3 regions of the Lentibacillus daqui genome follow, and region 1 is predicted to be linked to each of the others. Evidence: riboswitches for the same ligand, from Rfam matches in the RefSeq annotation. Region 1 holds a riboswitch; each other region holds the start of a gene.
What was found. Region 1 has a riboswitch for S-adenosylmethionine ahead of O2S85_RS04955 (phosphoadenylyl-sulfate reductase). Riboswitches for the same ligand answer to the same signal wherever they lie in the genome.
Positions count from the first base shown of each region.

Region 2: another riboswitch for S-adenosylmethionine. It lies ahead of O2S85_RS13440 (homocysteine S-methyltransferase family protein); the one in region 1 lies ahead of O2S85_RS04955 (phosphoadenylyl-sulfate reductase).
Region 3: another riboswitch for S-adenosylmethionine. It lies ahead of O2S85_RS06545 (methionine ABC transporter ATP-binding protein); the one in region 1 lies ahead of O2S85_RS04955 (phosphoadenylyl-sulfate reductase).

Region 1 is NZ_CP114176.1:943,648-951,659, reverse strand. Features, by position in the region: gene cysI (assimilatory sulfite reductase (NADPH) hemoprotein subunit) at 1-678, opposite strand, end outside; gene O2S85_RS04960 (assimilatory sulfite reductase (NADPH) flavoprotein subunit) at 719-2,557, opposite strand; gene O2S85_RS04955 (phosphoadenylyl-sulfate reductase) at 2,657-3,391, opposite strand; SAM riboswitch class I at 3,498-3,599, opposite strand; gene O2S85_RS04950 (IclR family transcriptional regulator) at 3,764-4,525, opposite strand; gene O2S85_RS04945 (CaiB/BaiF CoA transferase family protein) at 4,631-5,818, opposite strand; gene O2S85_RS04940 (acyl-CoA dehydrogenase family protein) at 5,960-7,162, opposite strand; gene O2S85_RS04935 (TRAP transporter large permease) at 7,195-8,012, opposite strand, start outside.
Region 2 is NZ_CP114176.1:2,652,016-2,660,027, reverse strand. Features, by position in the region: gene O2S85_RS13465 (MBL fold metallo-hydrolase) at 35-994, shown strand; gene O2S85_RS13460 (calcium-binding protein) at 999-1,385, opposite strand; gene O2S85_RS13455 (fumarylacetoacetate hydrolase family protein) at 1,504-2,439, shown strand; gene proB (glutamate 5-kinase) at 2,790-3,896, shown strand; gene O2S85_RS13445 (glutamate-5-semialdehyde dehydrogenase) at 3,893-5,140, shown strand; gene O2S85_RS13440 (homocysteine S-methyltransferase family protein) at 5,238-6,290, opposite strand; SAM riboswitch class I at 6,392-6,489, opposite strand; gene cysK (cysteine synthase A) at 6,732-7,646, opposite strand.
Region 3 is NZ_CP114176.1:1,293,455-1,301,466, reverse strand. Features, by position in the region: gene O2S85_RS06570 (cysteine desulfurase) at 1-46, opposite strand, end outside; gene sufD (Fe-S cluster assembly protein SufD) at 46-1,353, opposite strand; gene sufC (Fe-S cluster assembly ATPase SufC) at 1,372-2,166, opposite strand; gene O2S85_RS18965 (YuzK family famiily protein) at 2,537-2,677, opposite strand; gene O2S85_RS06555 (MetQ/NlpA family ABC transporter substrate-binding protein) at 2,926-3,759, opposite strand; gene O2S85_RS06550 (methionine ABC transporter permease) at 3,775-4,443, opposite strand; gene O2S85_RS06545 (methionine ABC transporter ATP-binding protein) at 4,433-5,464, opposite strand; SAM riboswitch class I at 5,616-5,724, opposite strand; gene O2S85_RS06540 (thioredoxin family protein) at 5,939-6,253, opposite strand; gene O2S85_RS06535 (toprim domain-containing protein) at 6,264-6,617, opposite strand; gene gcvH (glycine cleavage system protein GcvH) at 6,752-7,135, opposite strand; gene O2S85_RS06525 (arsenate reductase family protein) at 7,332-7,688, opposite strand; gene O2S85_RS06520 (acyl-CoA dehydrogenase FadE) at 7,993-8,012, opposite strand, start outside.

The sequences.
Region 1 (8,012 bases):
GGATGGTGGAACCGCTAAACCAATTTTAAATTTTCTCGGCAGGTAAAAGCGGCCATACAATGGTTCGATATCCTCTTGCTCTTTGGTATCAACCACTTTCATCTTATCCAGCCAAATCTCGTGGTAAGCGTTTGTTTTTGGTGACAAGTGTTCACTGATTTGTTGGGAAAGCTCGTAAACTTCTTTATGAACTGCAGATTGATACGGATTCGGGTTACACATGACATTCCGGTTAACGTCACCACAAGCAGCCAAGGTATTCATCAATGCCTCATTCACTTCTTTGATCGTCTGCTTTAGGTTCCATTTTAGAATCCCATGCATTTGAAATGATTGCCTTGTCGTTAATTTCAAAGTGTCATCCGCATATTTGGTTGCTAAATCGTCCATAACCAGCCACTGTTCAGGCGTTGCGACACCACCTGGGGCTCGCACACGTAACATGAATTGGTAAGCCGGTTCCAGTTTTTTACGACGTCGTTCATCCCGAATATCCCGGTCATCCTGCTGGTAGCTTCCATGAAACTTTAACAGCTTCGTATCGTCATCCGATATAGCCCCTGTGATTCGATCCGCCAATCCTTGTTGAATCGTCCCCCGTAAATAGTTACTTTCATCCTTTATTCGTTCCAGATCACTCGGTGGCCCATCCTGTTTAAATGAATCATACGCTGCCATCGTCAAGCTCCTTCCCTTTTTGTCTTCTATTTCTTGCTCACTAATAGACATCCCGTTGATACCGTTTCTGCTGTCGCATTTCTTTCAAGTACTGTTCGGCTTCCTCATGCGTCATACCAGCTTCTTGTTCCACAATAGTGATTAGCGTTTGGTGAACATCCTTTGCCATTCGCTTTTCATCACCGCAGACATAAACGTGGGCACCTTCCTCGAGCCATTGATAAAGATCCCGGCTATTTTCCAGCATCATGTTTTGCACATATACTTTTTCCTTGGAATCACGTGAAAATGCGACATCCAATCGGGTTAGGTAACCTTCCTTCAACCAGTTTTGCCATTCGACTTGATAAAGGAAGTCACTAGTAAAATGTTGATCGCCAAAGAATAACCACGTTTTCCCTTTTGCTTCTAACTCTTCTCGTTCTTCCATAAAAGCCCGGTAAGGCGCGACTCCCGTACCAGGTCCAACCATAATCACGGGAACATCTGGATCGGCAGGAAGCTTAAAATTCGGATTATGCTGAATATAAACCGGTAATCGATCACCAGGTTCCAATCGTTCAGCCGTCTGAAGCGAACAGACACCAGCTCGATCGCGATTATGGGCATGATAGCGAACCGTTCCAATCGTTAAGTGAACTTCATCCGGATTTGCTTTATGGCTGCTTGTAATCGAATAAAGTCTTGGTGGTATCTTTCTAAGAATCTGTACAAATTCGCCTGGTGTCAGCTCCCGTGTTGGCGGAAAGTCATTGATCAAATCAAGCAAATCCCTGCCAACAAGATAATCTTTCAACGTTTCCTCCTGCCCTGGTGCAACTAAATCCACCAACTTATCATTTCGGAAAATCTCCGCCGCTTTTTGCATGAGTGGTTTTGTCAGACAGGTAATTTCCAGGTTTTTATGCAATGCATCATAAATCGAACGAATATCACCTTTTTTATTTACCGGTACAGTTTCTTCAGGATCCCAGTTCATCTCGTGGATCAGTTGATTTACCAGAATTGGATCGTTTTCCGGGATGATCCCTACACTATCACCCGGTTCAAAGGAAAAATTAGACCCCTCCAGTGATAATTCCAGATGACGCGTTTCTTTATTTGATCCGCGACCATTCAAATTGAGATTTTCCAAGATTTCTGCCTGAAATGGATTAGTTCTGGAATAGGTTGGCAGATCATGTTCTTGTGTTTGACTCCCCACCTGTTGGGTATGTGCATCGTCCGATTGCGGAACGGCTTTTTTCGCTTCACACACTTTTTCTAATACACCGTTTATCCATTCTTCTGCGGGTTCATCAAAATCAACATCACAATCAACCCGTGGATGAAGTCTTTCCCCACCTAACTCCTCCAACCGTTTATCAAAATCTTTCCCTGTTTGACAGAAAAACTCATAGGACTGATCCCCCAAGGAAAGTACCGAAAAACGCAAATCCTTTAGTTTCGGTGCTTTTCTGCTAAACAAATATTCGTAAAAGGAAACGGCATTATCTGGAGGATCTCCTTCTCCATGCGTGGCTGTCACAATCAGCAAGTCTTGCACATTCTTCAACTTTTTTACTTTAAAGTCATCCAGGGCCGAGCAGGTTACCTTAAAACCCTGCCCCTCTATTTTTTTAGTTAGCTCCTCTGCCAACGTCTGCCCATTACCGGTCTCGGATCCGAATAAAATGGTTACTTCTCTTAAAGCGGGTTGGTCGATATTGGTTGGTGCTTGCTCCTGATTTGGCACCGTCAACCCGTTTTGTACTGTCAGGGAAGCTGCCAAATATCCGCTCAGCCAAACTTTTTGCGTCTCTGTCAAGGTTGGAAGCAGACGTTGCAAAATATCGGTTTGTTCTTGACTAAATGGGCTATTGTTTACTTGTAATTCCAAAACAAATTCACCTCACAATAAACATAATTATATTTATTAAATATATCGCTTTACTAAGGTTTAAAACAAACAGTGTCATTAGCCATTATATCAATAAGGTTACTGTCCGTTACTGCCTGGCAAATGCAATCCACACTCTGTTTTATTAAATCCTTGCCATCTGCCTGCTCTGGGATCATCAGAATCCGTTACTCGTGACGTACAAGGAATACAACCAATGCTTGGATATCCCTGATCATGTAGTTCATTATATGGCAAATCATTGTTTTTGATATACGCCCATACATCATCCCACGTCCAATGAATAAGCGGGCAAATCTTAATTGACTTGAAACGTTGATCCTTATTCACAAAATCAGTATGTTTACGACTTGCCGACTGCTCCCTGCGAAGACCGGAAATCCATGCAGGAGCGCCTTGTAAAACATCTTCCAGTGGTTTTATTTTCCGAATGAAACAACATTGATCCGGATTTCGTGTCCATAAGGCAGAACCATACTCCGCCGCTTGTTCTTCCAACGTTAGCTCTGGCTTTTTTAATTCAATGCGAAGATCGGGATATTTACCTTTTACCTTATCAATCAAATCATAGGTTTCTTGAAAATGAATCCCTGTATCTAAAAAAACAACGCTTGCATCTTGTTTCACCTTTGAAATTAAATCAATTAATACAATCCCCTCAGCACCAAAGCTACAAGCATAAACAACACCATCTCCGTATGAATCGTAAGCCCATTGTAAGATTGGAGATGCCCCTTGTGTCTCGTCAACCGGGTGAAAATCTTTAAAAGGGTCACCAGGAAAATTGTCGTACGTAATCGGGGACTTTTCCATTTATCATCCCTCCATAATAATTTGAGGTGAAAGTCGTGTATATAACCAGCCCCCCTCCAGCTTTGGAAGAAGAAGGGGGCAGAACTTAAATCCTAACCTAGCTCCCTTCTTATCTTTCAGACTATGTCTGCAGGATTTGGCACAGTGTTTCATACAACCTGTTGCCGAAGCTTCACCGGGCCTTTCCCTCCACCTCTCATGATAAGAAAACTTAAAATCAAACTAACTTTATAGGAATTGTATATTATTGAAAAAATGATGTCAATACTTATTTGAAAAATGGGCTTTAGGACACATAAATGTTTCTTTTTCCAATCTCTGTTCTGTAAAAAATAATGGGGCAGGAAATCCGATCCCCTGTCCCATCTATACTTAGTCTTGCTTGTATCCTAAAACATAAGAAATCTTAGCCGCCCCTTCCATCACTTTTTTTGCTACTTTGTACTTTTGCTTTTCATCATAATGATTTAAAGGAATAACACAAGTAATACAACCAATCACCTTTTGTGTCGAATCAAAAATTGGAGCGGCAGTACCTGATGCACCCGCCAATCGCTCACCTAAAGTAATCATATAGCCTTGTTCGCGTATTAGCTTTATTTCATCACAAATTTGTTCCTGTTCATCAATGTCAACCGCCTCTTTTTCAAAAATCCTCTGAATTTCATCATCATCCAAGTGAGCCAATACGACCTTTCCGCTTGCCGCAATATGGATAGATTGCAACACACCGATTTCCAGAACATATTGCAAAGGATTTTGGCTGTGTACGCCCTCAACAAAGGAAATCTTCCTATGCTGTGGATGATATAGTCCTAAATAGACAGATTCAGTAATCGTGGATGAAATTTCCTCCATGAATGTTCTGGCAACCTGTTTGATTTCTACTTGTGACGATATAATGGAAGCCATTCGAACGAGTTCGGGCCCAATGGTGTATTTTCCGGTTTGGGCGGATATACCTAATATGTTTTCATCTCTTAACGTTTTTAGATTACGATGCAAGGAGCTTACCGGTATTTCCAGATAACGTGCCAGTTCGTTTACTCCCCAGTCTGATTTTTCATCGGTAAATGCTCTGATGATTGCAAAAGCTTTGGAAATGACATTTGGATTAAAACGTGAATTCACCATATCGTACTCCCCCCCCATATTAATAAATATTATGGGCTAGAAAAAAGGAACTTTCAACCAAATAGTCGTAGTGAACTGACCTGCATCTACTGGCCTCCTTTACCCCTAAATAGCCCCTTCTTCTTTTAATTGATCTATATCTTCTTTGGAAAGACTCATCTCTTGCTGCAAAAATAGTTCAGTGTGTTCTCCCAAAAGTGGGGGATGTTTTTTAATCGAAATTGGCGTTTTAGAAAAAATGACTGGATTTCGCACTAATTTCACCTTACCCAAAGTAGGGTGTGGTATTTCTTCAACCATTTTTCTTGATTGAACTTGCGGATGTTCAAACACCTCTTTTACATTATTGACCGGACCCGAAGGCACTCCTTTTTCCGAAAGTAGTGTAAACCATTCATTTGCATCTTTCCAAACCATTATTTTTTGTATCTTGTCTGTTAATTCTTCCCGATTTTGAATGCGTTTGGCATTTGTTTTAAATTTAGCCTCTTTACTCCATGAAGGCATGCCAAGTATTTCGGAAAACTTCTGAAACTGCCGATCATTCCCGCAGGCCACCATGAGAGGTTTATCCTTGCATTGAAATACCTGATAGGGAACAATATTGTTATGATTGTTCCCTACTCTTTTGGAAACATTCCCCTTCATTAAATAACTACTCGCGACATTTGCTAGAGAGCTAACTTGCACATCCAATAAAGAAATGTCAATCTGTTGACCTTCACCGGTTAAATCTCTAATCCTTATTGCTGAAAGAATACTAATTACTGTATATAATGAGCTCATAATGTCTACTACTGGCAGCCCGACACGTGTTGCTTCTCCATCTGGTTGACCAGTTACATCCATTAAACCGCCAACCGCCTGCAAAACCGGGTCAAAACCAGGTTCTTTAGCAAAAGGACCTGTTTGACCGTATCCAGTGACTGAGCACATAATTATTTTTGGATTGACCTTTTCCAAAGCAGAATACGCTAATCCTAAACGCTCCATCGTACCTGTTTTAAAATTTTCTATTACCACATCAGCATTTTTGACAAGATCTAAAAAAAGTTTTTTTCCCGACGCCTTTTTTAAATTCAATGTAATCGCTCGCTTATTACGGTTTGCCGATAGATAGTATGTACTTTCATTATCAACAAAAGGCCACCAATCACGAATACTATCGGTACCTCCTGGCGCTTCCACGCGAATCACATCGGCTCCTAGATCACCCAGTATCATCGATCCAGCCGGTCCCGCAAAAACCCTCGACAAATCAAGAACCCTTATATCCTCCAACGCTTGCTTCATTGTAAATTCCTCCTTATCTGATTGGGACAGCATATATCTAATGGAATAGTTCAGTTCGACGTTGTCTCTCCCCCTGTCCCACCACACACTCCATGTAAACGTTTTGGCAACAAAGGAAACATTTCTTGTCCACGTCCGACTCTATTGCAAATCACTCGCTAAATGAAACCGCCGTGGAATTTTATGCCGATTTGCATCCTTAATTCCCAATGCATCTTCCGCGATGAGGATTCGTTGAACATTTGGTGCACCTTCGCCCATGTGCAACATATTCGCATAGTTCATATACTTCATGATCGGATACTCGTCAGTCAAGGCATAACCACCAAAAATTTCATAGGCAGCACGAGTTGCTCGTGTTGTAATCTCGGAAGCAAAATATTTGGAATGTGCACTTTCTCGGGTTGCTGATTCACCTTTATCTTTTAAATAAGCACTTTTGTAAACTAGCATGCGAGCCGCTTCGACTTCGACTACCATATCGGCGATCAAGTGCTGAATCATTTGATAGTTTCCGATGGCATTACCCTTAAGTACGCGGGTATTTGCATAATCAATCGACAATTCCAAACACCCTTGCGCAATTCCCAATAGCCTGGCAGGGACTGTTAATCTTCCATAATCCAGTGCATTCATCGCAATTTTAAACCCTTCACCCTCTTTACCAAGCAGATTTTCTTCTGGGATTCGATGATCCTCTAAAAACACTTCACAGCTGCGCATCATATAACCTAAACCGCTCATCTCAATTGGGGTAGCCGAAAACCCTGGGCGGTCGGTTTCAATGATGAATGCGGAAATGCCTCGATGACCTGCATCAGGATTCGTTTTTGCAAATAACACCCCATAATCCGCTTCATTTGCAAATGTAATAAACACCTTTGAACCATTAATCACATATTCGTTACCATCTTTTACAGCAACGGTTTTCATAGAACCTGCTGCATCCGACCCACCACCGGGCTCAGTGAGTGCGAACATACCGATTTTCTCTGCGGCTATCAAACTTGGCACATATTTTTGAATCTGCTCATCTGATCCCCAATTTAAAATAGTAAACGGACAGGTCATGGATTGCATATTGAATGCATATCCAAGCGCTGGGTGAGCCTTAGAAATTTCCTCGCAAATAATCGCTAAATTAACAAAACCCATTTCTGACCCGCCCACTTTTTCAGGAAAACAGGATCCAAAATAACCTTGCTCCCCCATCTTCCGTAAAATTTCTTTTGGAAACCGATGATTTTGTTCAAATTCTCCAATAACAGGTTTGATTTCCCTTTCAGCAAAAACTTTGACTGAATTTTTGATAGCCAAGTTTTCTTCTGTTAGATTAAATTCCATATGTAACCTCTCCTCTTATTAAAATAAAATATTTATTGATCCATCGTAGCCGGTAACCAGGTTGCAATAGATGGAACTAGCATCAGTATAATTAAAATAATTAAATCAGTTACAACAAACCAAAACACACCTTTAAACGTTTCTGTTGTTTTCACCCCTGCTGCACCTGAAGCAACAAATACGTTCATTCCTACAGGCGGTGTTACCAAGCCAATTTCCGCTGCTTTGGTAATTATAATGCCAAACCATATTGGGTTAAACCCGAGTGCTGTAATAATTGGGAACGTTATCGGTACCATTAAAATCAAGATTGCCATTTGATCAAGAAAAAACCCTAATATCAAGTAAACGAGAACAATAATGGCTACGATGAAGTATTTGGAAACCTGTAACCCTTCTACATACGTTACTAAGTTTTGGGTAACTCCGGTAATCGTTAAAAAATAGCCAAATATCATGGCACCGATTACAATTGTCAATATCATTGTTGTTGATTTTATCGTTTCTATTAATACCTTATTACACAATGTAATCGAAAACCTTCGCATCGCAATAGCAATCAAAAAGACAACAAAAGCTCCGACAGCACCTGCTTCGGTTGGGGTTACAATCCCTGTATAAATAGTCCCAATTACAATGGTAATTAATAGTAAAACGGGCCACGTGTTTTTTAAAGATTTAAAACGGGCTTTAATAGGAGTTTTTTCGTATATATTTGGTGCCACATTTGGTTTGAACTTAACCCATATCAAAATTGTTACGATATAACCTAATGCTGTAATAATCCCTGGGATAACGCCTGCAATTAAAAGTGAAGCGACCCCAACCTCTGAGAGAATGCCATACATAA
Region 2 (8,012 bases), 1.7 Mb from region 1:
TAGAAATTTTGAGTAAATAGAAGGGGAAAGTGACATGTTGGAGCAAGTTGCGGAAGGGATAAAAAAATTAGTCGTTCGTTTCCCGGGAGGTATGGGGGAAGTCAACTGTTATTTGCTGGAGGGGGATAATGGCTATACGGTAATTGATACAGGCGTATATGCACAGGAAGCGTTAAATATTTGGAATCAGGTGTTGGCAACAGGGATCAAGATCAACAAAGTCGTATTAACGCATACCCACCAGGATCATATCGGTCTGGCGAAGTGGTTTCAACAACAGGTTGGTGTGCCTGTATTTGTATCTGATCTTGGGTATCAGGAAATGCAGTATTTTTGTACAATTGATGCAAACGAACGGTTGATTCATTTAGTCCAAAAACATGGAGGACCCAAGCCTGCCAGACAAGCAGATCATTCATTTATTTACGATTTTGAACCGGATGGGATCTATAGAAACCGTCAGCACCTTCAATTAGGTAATAAAAAATATGAAGCGATTTGGACGCCAGGGCACGCACCAGATCATTTCTGTTTTTATCAGCCGGACAGTCAAATCATGTTTGTTGGTGATCATGTCCTACAACATGTTTCCCCGGTTATTGGTTTGTGGGCAGGCAGGGAAGAAAATCCGCTTCATGACTACTACCAATCATTAAAGCTGATGGCCGGCTACCCAACTAATATTGCGCTGCCCGGACATGGTGAAACCATTGACCGGTTCCAGGGCCGGGTAAATGAGATTAGGGATCGGCATGATCATCGACTGGAACAAGTATTGAAAATTATGGAAACCAAACAGTATCGAACGGCACAGCAAGTATGTGATGAAGTATATGGAACGATTGCCCCGGGTCTCGAAATGAGTTCCTTTATGGCGATTCTAACCCGGCTAATCTATTTGGAATCAATTGGCAAAGTAGAACAGGTACAACAGGGTGAAGAAATGGTTTTTCACATTGGGGCTAGTAAAGAGGATACTTGGCAAGCAGGCTAACCTTTTACTTGTATTTCTGCACCCATGTTTGATAAAGCTGAATTGGAGAATAATTCGTATCTTTCTTATCCGCGATGATCGCAGTCAATGGCAGGATCAGTTTTTCTCCTTCTTTTTCACATTCTATCCTGATCCCGTACGAAACATCTACCTGTATTTCCGGTTCCAGCTTGATACAGGTAATTGCAGAAGTTTGAGTTGACACGCCGTTTGTTTGATAAGTTGCCGCAAAAGGAAAGGCCAGTTCGTCACGTAAATAATCATAGAATGTAAGAAGCTGTTCTTCGTTGACCTGTAATGCATTGGCTTGGTTTTTTCCATAATAATTTTCCATGATATCGGTAGTTGGCACTCCTAAAATCCGGGCCACTTGCCGTTCCCAGTTTTCCATTATTTTTACCTCCATTATTTTTAATACTAGTATAAAGGCTGATCCTTAACCATGTCCATTTTGATGCGGGTGACGCGTGCCAAACTGAATATCGTAAATAATTAACGAGGTGGTTGAAATGAAATTAGTAAGCTATAAGTTTAACAACAAACCAGGTGCGTATCGAATCGGTTGTATGATTGATGGCAGAGTAGCAGACTTACAGGAAGGATTGCGGGCGTTATTACAATCCAATCATGATTATGGCAGACTGAGGGTATTGGAAAACCTGCTTCCCGCCGATCCGAATGACTTTTTTTCCATGGGTGAATTTACATTGAATCAAGCGCGAAAGGCCTATGAGTATATATCCGTACATACAGATGAGATGAAGTTATATGATCGACAAGAAGTGAACTTAGGTACACCGATTTCCCAACCGTCCAAAATTATTTGCGTTGGCAAAAATTATGCGGATCATGCAGCGGAAATGAAAAGTGATATCCCGGAGATTCCGGTCTTGTTTGCGAAATTTCCAAATGCATTAATTGGCCCTGAAGACGCAATTGAAAAGGCCAAGGTTACCAATAAACTGGATTATGAGGTGGAATTAGCGGTTGTGATTGGAAAGGAAGCATCACAGATTACGAAAGCAGAAGCCCTGGATTATGTGGCGGGGTACACAATTGGCAATGATACGTCAGCACGGGATCTGCAAAAACGAACCCCACAATGGCTGCAGGGTAAGACACATGATCGAAGCACACCAATCGGACCATGGGTGGTAACTGCGGACGACATTCGTGATCCGCATAACCTGTCTATTCGCTCGTTTGTGAATGGCGAAAAACGTCAAGATTCTAATACAAACAAACTAATTTTTGATATTCCGTTTTTGCTTGAGTTTATCAGCGATTTTATTACATTGGAACCGGGGGATATCATTATGACGGGTACACCGAATGGCGTCGGGGTTGCGATGGATCCGCCACAATTTCTTAAAGCAGGGGACGTGGTAACCTTGGAAATTGATCAGATCGGGAAGATGGAAAATGAGGTCGTTGATCAGGATTAGTGGGAATATGAAGAACATTGCGTCCTACTCTTGACATGGAGAAGGTTCCTGTTCATAATAGAAACAATAATAAAGAACGTCAACGAAGGATTAGTATATGACCTCTGGGGTGTTAGAGAGCGAGATTGATAAGCTGGGAGATTTCGTCACCGTCAAGTCATAGAACCTGCCTTCCGAGTCCCATCTAATCCATGGGCGCCCCCTTCAGCGTTATTGAAGAAAAGCGGGATGTGCAAACATTCAAAATGGGTGGTACCGCGGAAGTATAAACTCTTTCGTCCTTTTATTTTTTAAGGATGGGAGGGTTTTTTGTATTCCAAAAAAGGATGTTCAAGGGTAGGTGTAATAGAATGAGCAAAAAACGTATTGTCGTAAAAATTGGCAGTAGTTCGTTAACCAATAATAAAGGGCAAATTGATCATGAAAAATTGGCTGATCATGTGGCCGCCATTGCTGCACTTAGAAAAGCTGGTCACGAGGTAATACTTGTCTCATCCGGAGCAATCGCGGCAGGTTTTTCCGGATTGGGTTATCTCACAAGACCAGTGACGATCAAAGGGAAACAAGCGGCAGCAGCAGTTGGGCAAAGTCTGTTAATCCAATCCTATATGGAAAGATTTGCTCACTATCACCTGACACCGGCACAAATTTTACTAACCCGCAGTGATTTCTCCAGCCGGGAGCGTTACAGGAATGCCTTCGCAACGATGGAAGAACTGTTGGAGCGAGGGATGGTACCAATTATTAATGAGAATGACTCGGTATCGGCAGAAGAATTGACCTTTGGTGATAATGATATGTTATCCGCACTTGTCAGTGGCTTTGTACATGCTGATCAGTTAATGATTTTGACCGATATTAACGGGCTTTATGATGCCAATCCAAACACCAATTTCCAAGCGAAACGCGTTGATATGCTGGATACGATTACTGAGGGTATGTTAGCCAATGCCGGTGAAGCAGGATCCAACGTGGGGACGGGTGGAATGAGATCCAAACTGCTAGCAGCGAAAACAGCAACTTCACTCGGTGTCCCCGTGTTTATTGGCCGGGGAGCAGGCAAAAACAAACTGCTGGAAGTGTTAGATGGAAATGGGGATGGCACCTATGTTACCAGTCATTCCGTAAGATCGATCAACACAAGAAAACAATGGATTGCCTTGCACTCGGAAGCAGTGGGAAACATTTACGTTGACCAGGGAGCCGAAGAAGCGATTCTCTTTCACGGAAAAAGTTTATTGCCTGCTGGAGTCTTCAAGTTGAGCGGATCGTTTCAAAAAGGAAATGTGGTAGAGGTCTATGGTTCCAGAGGTTTGCTCGGAAAAGGCGAGGTAAACTGTTCATCCGAAGAACTGCAACAAGTCATTGAAGGAAAGACATCCATTGTGCCATTTGTCGAGGTGATTCATCGTGATGGCTGGGTCAAGACACCAAAAATAGGGGAGGGGATTTTGTGAATGAGGTTAGGCAAAAAGGGCAATCTGCCAAAAAAGCAAGTTTTGCATTGACAGGTACAACGACTGAAGAACGGAATCAAGCGTTGGAATTAATTGCCGATCAGCTTTTGGGTGAAAAGTCGGTCATCCTGGTGGAAAATGAACGAGATATTGAACAAGGGAAAGAAAAAGGGTTGTCTGATGCCATTCTTGATCGAATCATGCTAAATGAAGCCAGAGTAAACGATATGGCACAGGCCATCCGGCAATTAGTGTTACAAAAAGATCCGCTTGGAGAAACGCTGGAGATCATTGAAAAAGAAAACGGTCTGCAACTGCAAAAGAAATCCGTTCCGATCGGTGTCGTCGGGATGATTTATGAAGCAAGACCAAATGTAACGGTCGATGCCGCAACCCTGGCGTTAAAAACCGGAAATGCTGTCATTCTAAGAGGAAGTTCTTCCGCTAAATTTTCCAATCAGGCACTTGTTGCAGTCATTCGCCATGCGCTTGCCAACAGTGCTTTGCCCGTTGATGCGGTACAGTTAATTGAGGACACAAGCAGGGAAACAGCCAAAGAATTGTTCCATTTAAATGATTACCTGGATGTGCTAATCCCTCGCGGCGGTAAGAATTTAATTGATACCGTTGTACGTGAATCCACTGTACCAGTCATCGAAACTGGTGCTGGTAACTGTCATATTTATATTGACGAAGCAGCTGACCCTAAGATGGCTGAAGCGATTGTCTTAAATGCCAAGCTACAACGCCCATCCGTTTGTAACGCGATTGAATCACTAATCATTCATGAAAAGTGGCTGAAGCAAAACGGTGTAAGCCTGTTAGAAAAGCTGGCTGAAAATGGTGTGGAGATCCATGGGGATGAAGCGGTATGTGCAGCCTTTTCCCAAGCAAAACCGGCAACTGAAGAAGACTGGTATACGGAATATCTTGGCCTTTGTATCAGTGTGAACCAGGTTGACTCATGTACAGCAGCGATTGAGCATATTAATCATTATGGCACGAAACATTCGGAGGCGATCATTACGGAAGATAACGAGCATGCCAAGCAATTTTTACAGCTGGTTGATGCAGCTGCTGTTTATCATAATGCCTCGACCAGATTTACCGATGGTGCTGAATTTGGCTATGGAGCGGAGATCGGTATTAGCACACAAAAGCTGCATGCGCGTGGACCAATGGGATTGCGTGCATTGACATCAAGTAAATTTTATATTTATGGGAATGGACAGGTGCGAAAATAAAATAACTACCATTACCACGCATATTAAATGATGAAATAGGGTCAGCCCGTCCTCACCAATCGGGGAGGGGCTGACCTTTCACATTTTTCAGTTTTCGTTAAGCTTTTAACCGATAATCCAAATTATGCTTCTTCAATGTCTCATCATTCCCAAATAAAAAGTGTTTTTCCATATTAGGGGAGTACTTGGAATTAACGGTTTCCACGCCAGCTGCCTCCGCTACTGCCCGCAACATGGCAGGAGAAGCTCCACAGCATAAACCAATATAATTGATGCCGATGCTTTTTGCCTCTTTGGCCCATTCCGCCAGTTCATATCGATTATGATAGAGCGGGTCAAGTGCTGTTGGGAAAGTTGTTTCTAATGGTAAGTGGCAACTGCACCCACCATCTGGCAAGTTAAAGAAGGTCGGATGTTCATCAGTCGTCCGGTATGGGATTGGTAGTCCTCCAACATATCCATCAACGTTATGACGGATGTTGGCAAGGTATGGCTGCATCGTATTTGGTCCACGGAAACAATTCATCCCAACGACGAGTGCACCTTTTTCGGAAAGAAGTTTGCAGGCCTCTTCCACCGTGTAGCCATCCCGCAAGATATTTTCGCCCATTAATCCAAAGGTGATAACAGCCGGTAAGCCCTGTTTAGTGATTTCTTCCAATGCAATCAGTGCTTCCTCGTAATAATAAAATGTTTCACCATTAATGAAGTCAACTCCTTCTTGTTTGCACCAAGTTACCATTTCCGCAAACATGCTGCGGACTAGTTCCTTTGACTCGGGATTTTTCGGGTCAAAGATATTCGTGTTGGAAATATTTCCGGCGACAAGCGCCTCTTCAACCGGATGTTCCTTGGCGACCTCTTTTGCCAGACGGATAGCACTCCGGTTTAATGGCTCCAACAAATCTTCTTTACCTATAATGCGCATTTTCTCACGGTGGGCATTATATGTAAAAGCCAGTACCACATCTGATCCCGCATTCATAAAATCGCGGTAAGCTTGTTTTAATGCCTCTGGATTATCCAGTGCGACTTCTGGAACGAACGAGCCCGCCTGCAGATATCCCCTGCGCTCCAGTTCAAATAAATATCCTTCCCCGGCAATAACCGTACCTTCTTTTAACCGTTGTTCCAAACTACGCTTCGTCATTTTGTTTTCCTCCCTGTATACTTGGATTTTAAATTATATGGTAGCAAAAAGCCTCTTCTTACTGTCGATAAGAAGAGGCTTGGCACCGTGTGTTTAAGCATTTCTTATCTTCAAGCATTACGCTTCTGGAATTAGCACAGTACATACGCCTGTTGCTGAGGTTTCCCAGGGCCAGTCCCTCCACCTCTCTGGATAAGAATAAATTCAAATATTTATTCAATTATTAATACATACTATACGGGCAACTTAATCAAATGTCAAGCGAAAATGGGACACGAGGACAGGTTCGACGCCCACCATAAATTGGAAAACCGCCTATTCGTCGATAAAATCGCAAAAACCGCTGATAAATGTAGTTGAATTGTTGATAAACGATAAAAAAATCGCCGATAAACATTTGCTCTCCCTTTGGCTTGGACAGAAGAACGCCCCTATTCCTAATTAAATCAAGTCCATGCTCAGGTAACGTTCACCGCTGTCAGGCGCCATGGATAGTACTTTTTTTCCATTGCCTAATCGTTTGGCAACTTCAATGGCTGCATACACCGCAGCAGATCCGGACAGACCGATAAAAATCCCTTCCTGTTGCGGTAATTGACGGTACATGTTAACGGCATCTTCGTCCTCGATTTGCATAATTTCGTCATAGATGTCGGTGTTTAAGATATTCGGCACAAATCCGGGGCTTGTGCCAACCAGTTTATGTTTGCCTGGTTTGCCACCCGACAGGACAGGGGATCCCTTAGGTTCTGCAACAGTGATTGTCAGCCCGGGAATTTTTTCTTTCAAAACTTCCCCGGTACCGGTAATTGTTCCACCGGTTCCTGCTGTACAAACAAATGCATCGAGTTTGCCATTCATTTGTTCGTAAATTTCCAGCGCTGTAGTTGTCCGGTGAATATCGGCGTTTGCTTCATTTTCAAATTGCTGTGGAATAAAGCTTCCCGGAATTTCCTTTTGTAGTTCCAGAGCCTTTTTAATGCAACCGGGCATCTTTTCTTCGCTAGGGGTGAGGACTACCTCGGCTCCGTACGCTTTCAAGATATTTTTTCGCTCTGCGGTACTGTTATCCGGCATAACCATAATGGCCTTATATCCTTTTGCCGCGGCATTCATGGCCAGGCCGATTCCCGTGTTGCCACTGGTTGGTTCAATAATGGTTGCTCCAGGCTTCAGGGTACCTTTATCCTCCGCAACTTTAATCATATTATACGCTGCCCGGTCCTTAACGCTTTTACTTGGGTTAAACTGTTCCAATTTCACGTAGACATCTGCTGCATCCTCAGGAACAATTTTATTTAATTTCACAACGGGTGTATCCCCAATTAATTGTGTCATATCCTGTGCGATTTTCATTCATAAGTCACTCCCTTATCCATAAATTTTTGTTGGCATGTAACTGCTGAGTGGTTCATCCACCAGTAGTACCGAGTCATCAAAGCTAGAATTAGTATGGTTGAAATTCAAGCTAGTTACACAATGTGCTAAGAAGAAGAACTTTTCGGGATCACTGAAAAAATACGCTTTACATTGATCGAACCAAATGCAAAGTTGATCGAGAACACATGAAAGTTGATCGACCTGGGTGCGAAGTTGATCGATAGCGCATGAAAGTTGATCGACCTGGGTGTGAAGTTGATCGACCCAGATGCAAAGTTGATCGAGAGCATATAAAACTCGATCGAGCCAGGTGCACACTCGATCAATAACAGCATTTCAATC
Region 3 (8,012 bases), 350 kb from region 1:
CCTGATGTAACGTGGGAAACTGTTCCCGTATGGCATTGACATCCATTAGTAAACCTTCCTCTCAATGACTTCTGACAGTTGTTTTTTGACTGATTCAATTGGCAACTGGCCGACAACCGGTTCCAGGAAACCATGAATAATCAAGCGTTCTGCCTCCGTTTTGGTTATTCCCCTGCTCATTAGATAATACATTTGTACTGGGTCAACCCTGCCGACTGATGCAGCATGACCAGCCATGACATCGTCTTCATCAATCAATAGAATTGGGTTGGCATCCCCACGCGCCCGTTCACTTAACATGAGTACCCGGGATTCTTGTTCTGCATTTGATTTCGATGCACCATGTTCAATTTTGCCGATTCCATTAAAAATAGCCGTTGACTTATCTTTCATGACACCATGTTGTAATATATAACCTTCTGTATTTTTACCGAAGTGGACAATTTGGGATTGGAAATTTTGAGTTTGCTTTCCACGACCTACTGATACCATTTTGGCATTGGAATTGGAATTATCGCCAACCAAATGTGTAATATTCTCAGCAACTGTATTTCCATCATTCATTTGTCCCAATGCCCAATCAATCGTTGCATCACGATAAGTTACACCACGGCGATTGGAGTATGTTGTTGTGCCTTCAGCAAAATTATCAACCGCACCAAAGGCGATCTTGGCATTATTTTGCGCAATAACTTCCGTCACAATGTTAGCAACTGTTTGTTCCTCATGATTACTGGAAATGTAGTTTTCCACATATGTTAACGAACTATTTTCATCGGCAACCACAAGCACATGATTAAAGATGGCCGCTTCCGGGTCTTCCTGCCAGAAAATAGATTGCAGCGGGGTGTCAAGTTGAACATTTTTTGGTACATAAACGAACACACCGCCATTCATTAATGCCGCATGCAATGCAGTTAAACGATGTTCATCAATCGATACGGCATCTTTCATATAATACCGCTTGACCAAATCCTCATGCTCGGTTAGTGCAGTGAAAATATCTGTGAAAATAACACCCTTTTCCTTTAATTCATCTGTTAATGATGCATAGGCAATGGTGTGATTTCGTTGGATTATCAGATTTTCCGGTTTATTTTCCTGATCGAGAAACTCCTGGATTTCAGCTGGCAGTTCACCAAGTGAAGATATCCTTTCACCTTGTGCAGTATGTTTAAATTGGCTGAAATTCCATTTGCCGATTTTCGTTTTATCCGGTTTAGGCATTTCAAGCACGTCAGCTTGTTCCAATGCATGGAGGCGTATTTCCCGCATCCATTCCGGTTCGTTTCTTTCCTGTGAAAATTGATTGATATAAGCTTGATCATATGGCAGCCTTGTTTCAACAGTCATCAATACCCCTCCTATCTTTTACGCATTTTGCTCTTGTGTTTCAGCAACTTCGTCTTCAATTCCCAATTCTTCCTTGATCCAGTCATAACCTTCAGCCTCCAGACGCTGAGCAAGTTCCGGACCGCCGGATTTAACGACACGGCCTTGCATCATGACATGAACAACATCCGGTGTGATGTAGTTCAACAGGCGTTGATAGTGGGTAATAATCAGGCAGCCAAAATTTTCATCACGTAATTTGTTAATACCTTTGGAAACAACTTTAAGCGCGTCAATGTCCAAACCAGAGTCGATTTCATCCAAAATGGCAATTTCCGGTTTAATCATCATTAATTGGAGAATTTCATTACGTTTCTTCTCACCACCGGAGAAACCTTCATTCAAATAGCGCTGTGCCATGTTTTTATCAATTTCAAGGTAATCTAACGTACTATCCATTTCTTTGATAAACTTCATGAGCGGAATTTCATCGCCCTCTTCACGACGTGCATTAATGGAAGAACGCAAAAAGTCTGAAGTTGTCACTCCACTGATCTCACTTGGATATTGCATACCAAGGAACAGTCCCGCACGTGCTCGTTCATCAACTTCCATTTCCAAAACATCTTTTCCATCCAACAAAACACTGCCTTGGGTTACTTCATATTTAGGATGACCCATGATCGCTGATGCAAGGGTCGATTTCCCTGTTCCGTTTGGTCCCATTACCGCATGAAATTCGCCACCTTTTATTGTAAGGTTGACACCTTTTAAAATCTCTCTTTCTTCAATTGACACATGAAGATCTTTTATTTCCAGTGTTGATCCAGCCATATCAATACCTCCATTTGTTGTTATATATGTGTGTATTTATCAAATGGATCAATATCCATTCTCAATTTATTCTCATTCCAATCTTATATCATTTCGAATGTATATTCAACTTTTTTAAGCTGATAAATTATACACGGTACCTTGTTGCTATTATAGTTTAACATAAAGTAAGGTCTCTTTGTTCGTCCACGCATGAAACATGATCTGTCATCTGTAACAGGTTTTACTTGAAATATGCTGTTATCCCAGCCGACGTCTCATCCAACAAGGCACGCACTTCTTTGCCCACATGGCATATGATGTACTGTCTTCAATAACAAAAATGCCGGCAAGCTCCGCATTGGAGTTGCCAGCATCTATCCTTTTATTATTATCTATGCAAATGACTATCGATTTCTGCTACCATGTGTTTACATTGCTCATATTCTTTTTGTCTTCTCTTTTCAATATTAATTCGTTTGTCAAGCTTCCTCCCATATTCAGCGTAACCTATTCCATGAGACTGCTGCATTGCCTTTTCCATTTCGGGAGTGTAATTCATTCGTATTCCACTATGAATAGTGAATCATCCTTTCGTTTTATTTACAATCATAAGGTTAACACAAGGACAATTCCCCTGACAAAACGAATATAAACCTCAGACAATTCATTGCGCAGGAAAAATCCTTCTGCGGTAAACACAATAATTATTTTTCGTTAAATACCTTTATTTTCACCCTTATACCTGTCATTTACTCGATATTTTCTAAACGTTGCAATTTAATCCTCGCCACCGACCGGGACAACTGCTCCATCGTATTTGTCCATCATAAAATCTTGTATTTCTTTGGATTGCAGCACATCAACAAGTGTATTTAATGCTTCATTATCTTTATCCTCCGATCGTACGGCAACCACATTCACATATGGGGAATTTTCGTCCTCTATAGCCAAAGCATCCTTCAGTGGATTTAAATCAGCCTGAATTGCATAGTTAGTATTGATTGCAACAAGGACATTGTCTTCTTTATTATAGAGTTCCGGTAAAATTGCAGCATCATAATCAGCTGAAAATTTTAAATGCTTTGGATTTTCAACAATATCATCAATCTGCGCATTTACTTTATCCACATTATCATCCAGCTTGATTAAGCCACTTTTTTCAAATAATTCCAGTATCCGTCCATGGTCTGACGCTGAATTACTCATAATCACTTCTGTACCATTTTTGACGTCATCCAGACTTTTAATATCTTTTGAATAAATCCCCATTGGTTCAATATGAATGCCATCAATGTAATCCAGATCGTAGCCGGTATCTTTTATCACTTGTTCTAAGAAGGGAATGGTTTGAAAATAATTCGCATCCAGATCACTATCAGCAAGTGCATCGTTAGGTAATACATAATCTTGAAATTCCTCAATCTCTAAATTAATCCCTTTTTCTTTCAAGATCGGTTTCGCCTTTTCCAATACTTCGGCATGTGGGACACTTGTTGCACCCACTTTAATGGTTGTATTACCGTCTTCATCTTTACCCTCACTGGAACCACCGCCACAAGCCGCTAAAAGAAGTACCAGTATTGCAGACAGAAGTATAAAAACCTTTTTCATCAAAAATTCCCCTCTCTATCTTTTATCTAATTTATTGGAAATAAAGTCGCCAATGAACTGAAAAATAAATACAATGATAACAATTGCCACAGTACAAACAAGGACAACATCAAAGTCACGTCGCTGGAAACCAAAATAATAGGCATAATTACCTAATCCTCCAGCGCCAATTACTCCAGCCATTGCCGTATAACCAATTAACGCAATTGCGGTCACCGTTAATCCGGAAATCAAAGCAGGCATCGATTCCGGCAGTAAGACGCGAAAGATAATTGTTCTTGTTTTTGCCCCCATGGATTTTGCAGCCTCAACCACACCTTTATCCACTTCTTTTAGAGCAATCTCAACTAATCGGCCATAAAACGGTGCCGACCCGATAATTAAGGCAGGCAATGCAGCATTGGGGCCGCGAATCGTTCCTAGTAAAAAATCGGTAAATGGGAATAACAAAAAGATCAAAATAATAAATGGGATCGCACGAAAGATATTGACAGCAGCAGCAACAATTAGGTTAATAAATTTATTCTGCCATATCCCATCTTTAGCTGTCAGGTATAAGAGCAACCCTAGTAAAATTCCCAGAATAAATGTACCAAGAAGTCCCAATAAGGTCATATAAAATGTTTCATAGGTCGCATCCCAAAAATCTTCCATATTCAAATTAGGAAATAAATCAGTCAGCATCACGGAACACCTCCACTTCTACCGAGGTATCCTGAATAAACCGGAGCGCCTTGTTCAATTCAGACGTTTCGCCGATCATCTGAACAAACAATGTTCCATAGGCTCCTGCCTGTGTCTGCGTAATTTTTCCCTGCAGGATATTTACGTCGATGGAAAACTCCTTGGCCACCTTGCTGATGAGTGCCTGATTGGCAGTTTCCCCAATAAAATGCAGACGAACAATTTTACCATGCTCATATGTGTTAATCAGATCTGTTACACCTTCATTTTCATCTGCTGTCCCCATCACCTGTTCAACAAAACGCTTCGTTACCTGCTGTTGCGGCCGCAAAAATATGTCCAACACATCGCCTTGCTCCACAATTTTTCCTTTTTCCATGACAGCGACCTGGTTACAAATTTTGCGAATGACGTGCATTTCATGGGTGATTAAGATAATCGTTAATCCCAGCTGTTTATTAATATCCACCAACAGGTCCAAAATGGAATCGGTTGTTTCCGGATCCAACGCCGAAGTTGCTTCGTCACATAATAATACTTTCGGGTTATTTGCAAGCGCTCTGGCAATTCCCACCCGCTGTTTTTGTCCACCACTTAACTGGGATGGGTAAGCATTCTCGCGTTCCGTAAGACCAACAAGATTGATTAATTCCTTCACCCGCTTGTCACGCTTGTCCTTTGGAACACCTGCAATCTCCAGCGGAAATGCGATATTGTCTTTGACCGTCCGTGACCAAAGCAGATTAAAATGTTGAAAGATCATACCGATTTCTTGTCTGGCAACCCGAAGCTGTTTCGCATTCATCTCGGTAATATCGTGGTCATGGATAACAATCCGTCCGCTCGTCGGTTCCTCCAGCCGATTCAGCAGCCTGACAAACGTACTCTTTCCCGCCCCGCTATATCCGATCACCCCGAATATCTCGCCTTCTTGTATATCTAACGTTAATTCATTCACAGCAGTGATTTGCTCATTATTGGATGATGAGAAAATTTTGCTCAACCCTTCAATCGAAATCAAGAAATAGTCCTCCTTTTAAAATCCTTCCAGGGCAAACCATACAGGAAACAAACTTAAATCATCTGTATTTTCATGATTATATTATGCCCCACATAACGGAAAAACGTCTTTCTGCGGGGAACAGAAAGACGTTTTTAATGTCTTCTAAGTTCCCTCATCTGTCAAAGTACTACTCTGCAGGAATTGGCACCTTTCAAACGAATTGCCTGAAGGTTGCCGCGGGTTCACAGGGCCAGTCCCTCCACCGCTCAAGATAAGAGATTTATCATATATTGCTGTTAATAATAAATTAAATATTAGCATTGCAAATCACTAGTGTCAATATGAAGTTCAATAGTTCGCTAATTCCCAATTATCCTACATCAATTGGTTGGTAGATCAACCGCCTGCAAAAGGCAATATAAGAATATGGATACCCTGTCCTTATACCCTTTGTCCATGCTGGATCCACTTGTTTGCCAGAGCCTCGTTGAATTATGATGTCGCAAACAATTCCGGTTTATATTCAAGCAAATAGTGATAAATATTGGCAATGGAGCGGAATGCATAAACTCGCTCCTTGATTTTTCCATCTTGTTTGATGAACAAACACGGAACACTTTCGATCTTGTATTCCTGCATAAACTCCGGATTTATTGAGGCGTTCATTTCGTAAAAAATATTTTCCTGATGTACAGACTCGATCTTATCCAGCATCGTCCTGGCCAGTTTACACGTACCACACAACGGGGTGAAAATATATAGAAAATAACTCTCTTTTGCTTTTGCTTCTTCTGTAAATTGCTGCAATACGATCACCCTAAATTAAAAATATCGGATTAACCTCAATGCTTTTGCTAACCAAAATTGTCGCAAGTACCTGCTCGGGCGTTGTTGCTACTTCCCGGTACTCACTACTGACATATAAGTGATTGGCATGCGGAAGTTCCCGGGCCAATTGTTTGCGTAACTTGATCCCTGAATCATCCTCATCAACTAAAATAAATACGTCTTTATTATCCAAATCGTACGCATATAATAGTTCATCAAACCGTTCCACACCCAGCGTTCCATTCGTACAAACAATTTCCAGGTCCTCTGTGATGACTTTTTTGATTTGCTTTTTATCGGTTAACCCTTCAACAATAATCACCTTATCCGATTCATTTGTCATGATCCCATAGCACTCCTTACCAATTCAAGCAAAAAGCTTCCCTATTACCATCTTATGATGTGAATAAGGCTGACTATACACCTTCTTTTTCGGTGCAAGCCAGCCTTCTGACATGTACTATTCATTTGTGGAAATTAGTCTTCCTGCGTTACTTCTTCGTATTGTTTAGCCGACAGCAGGTCATCCATTTCTGATTCATCCGATGGTTCAACGACAATCATCCACGCCTTTTCATATGGTGATTCGTTCACAAATTCAGGGTTGTCCTCTAAATCATCATTTACTTCAACAACTTTACCACTAATTGGCGCATACAATTCTGAAACAGTTTTTACCGATTCCACACTTCCGAAAGGCTCATCTGCTTCGATGTCGTCACCAACTTCTGGTAATTCAACAAAAACAATGTCGCCTAATTCATCTTGGGCAAAATCTGTAATTCCGATTCTGACTTTATCGTCTTCTTTTTTTACCCACTCATGTTCTTCTGAATATAATAATTCTTCTGGTAAGCTCATTGAAAATCCCTCCGTTAAAGTGCGTTCAAAAAGGAGTATAAAAAGGACCAAGATCAGCTAAGGTCTTAGGGCGTCCTGTTGTAACGTCAACAGTAGTCTGAGGTCATTTTTACCGGACTTTTTGAACATCCTCTTTATTCATTGCAATATTACTATACTAGGTATTCTCGTTTATTTCTAGTATTTCACTTTAATTTTACAACCAATTTTCCTGAAAAGTTTCTTCCTTAAATCCAACCGTTACATTCTGTCCATCCGTGACGATCGGCCGTTTGATCAACATGCCATCGGATGCGAGCATTTCTGCCATTTCTTCGGTGCTTGCATCCTTAATTTTTTCCTTGAAATTTCCTTCCCGATACTTCTTGCCACTCGTATTGAAAAACTTCTTTGCAGGCAACCCGCTTTTCTCGATCAATTGCATCAATTCTTCCTGTGATGGCGGGTTGTCCACAATATGTATACTTGTATAATCTATATTGTGTTCATCCAGCCAATTTTTCGCTTTTTTACAGGTACCGCATTTTGGATACCAGTAGAATGTCAATGCCATGTGAACCACTCCTTTGCACCCTTTTTTGATTGCATATATTATAACAAAATTAGATGTACATAGTCGAAGAAAGCGCAATTACTGGATATTACCGTTAAATATATAACCATTTGAAACCCTCCTGCTACAGATTACAGCAGGAGGGTTTTCACATTTTATCCTTCTTCAGTTAAAAAACTCATTTGGTGGATCATCATAGGGAGATTTCGACAAAAATACTGCCAGAATTCCGAAAAAACAGTCCCCCCCAAATTCTCTTCTCGGCGGGAACAGCTATACCCGAATTCATTTAACGAACACTACTTTATACAAAATATTTTTCTT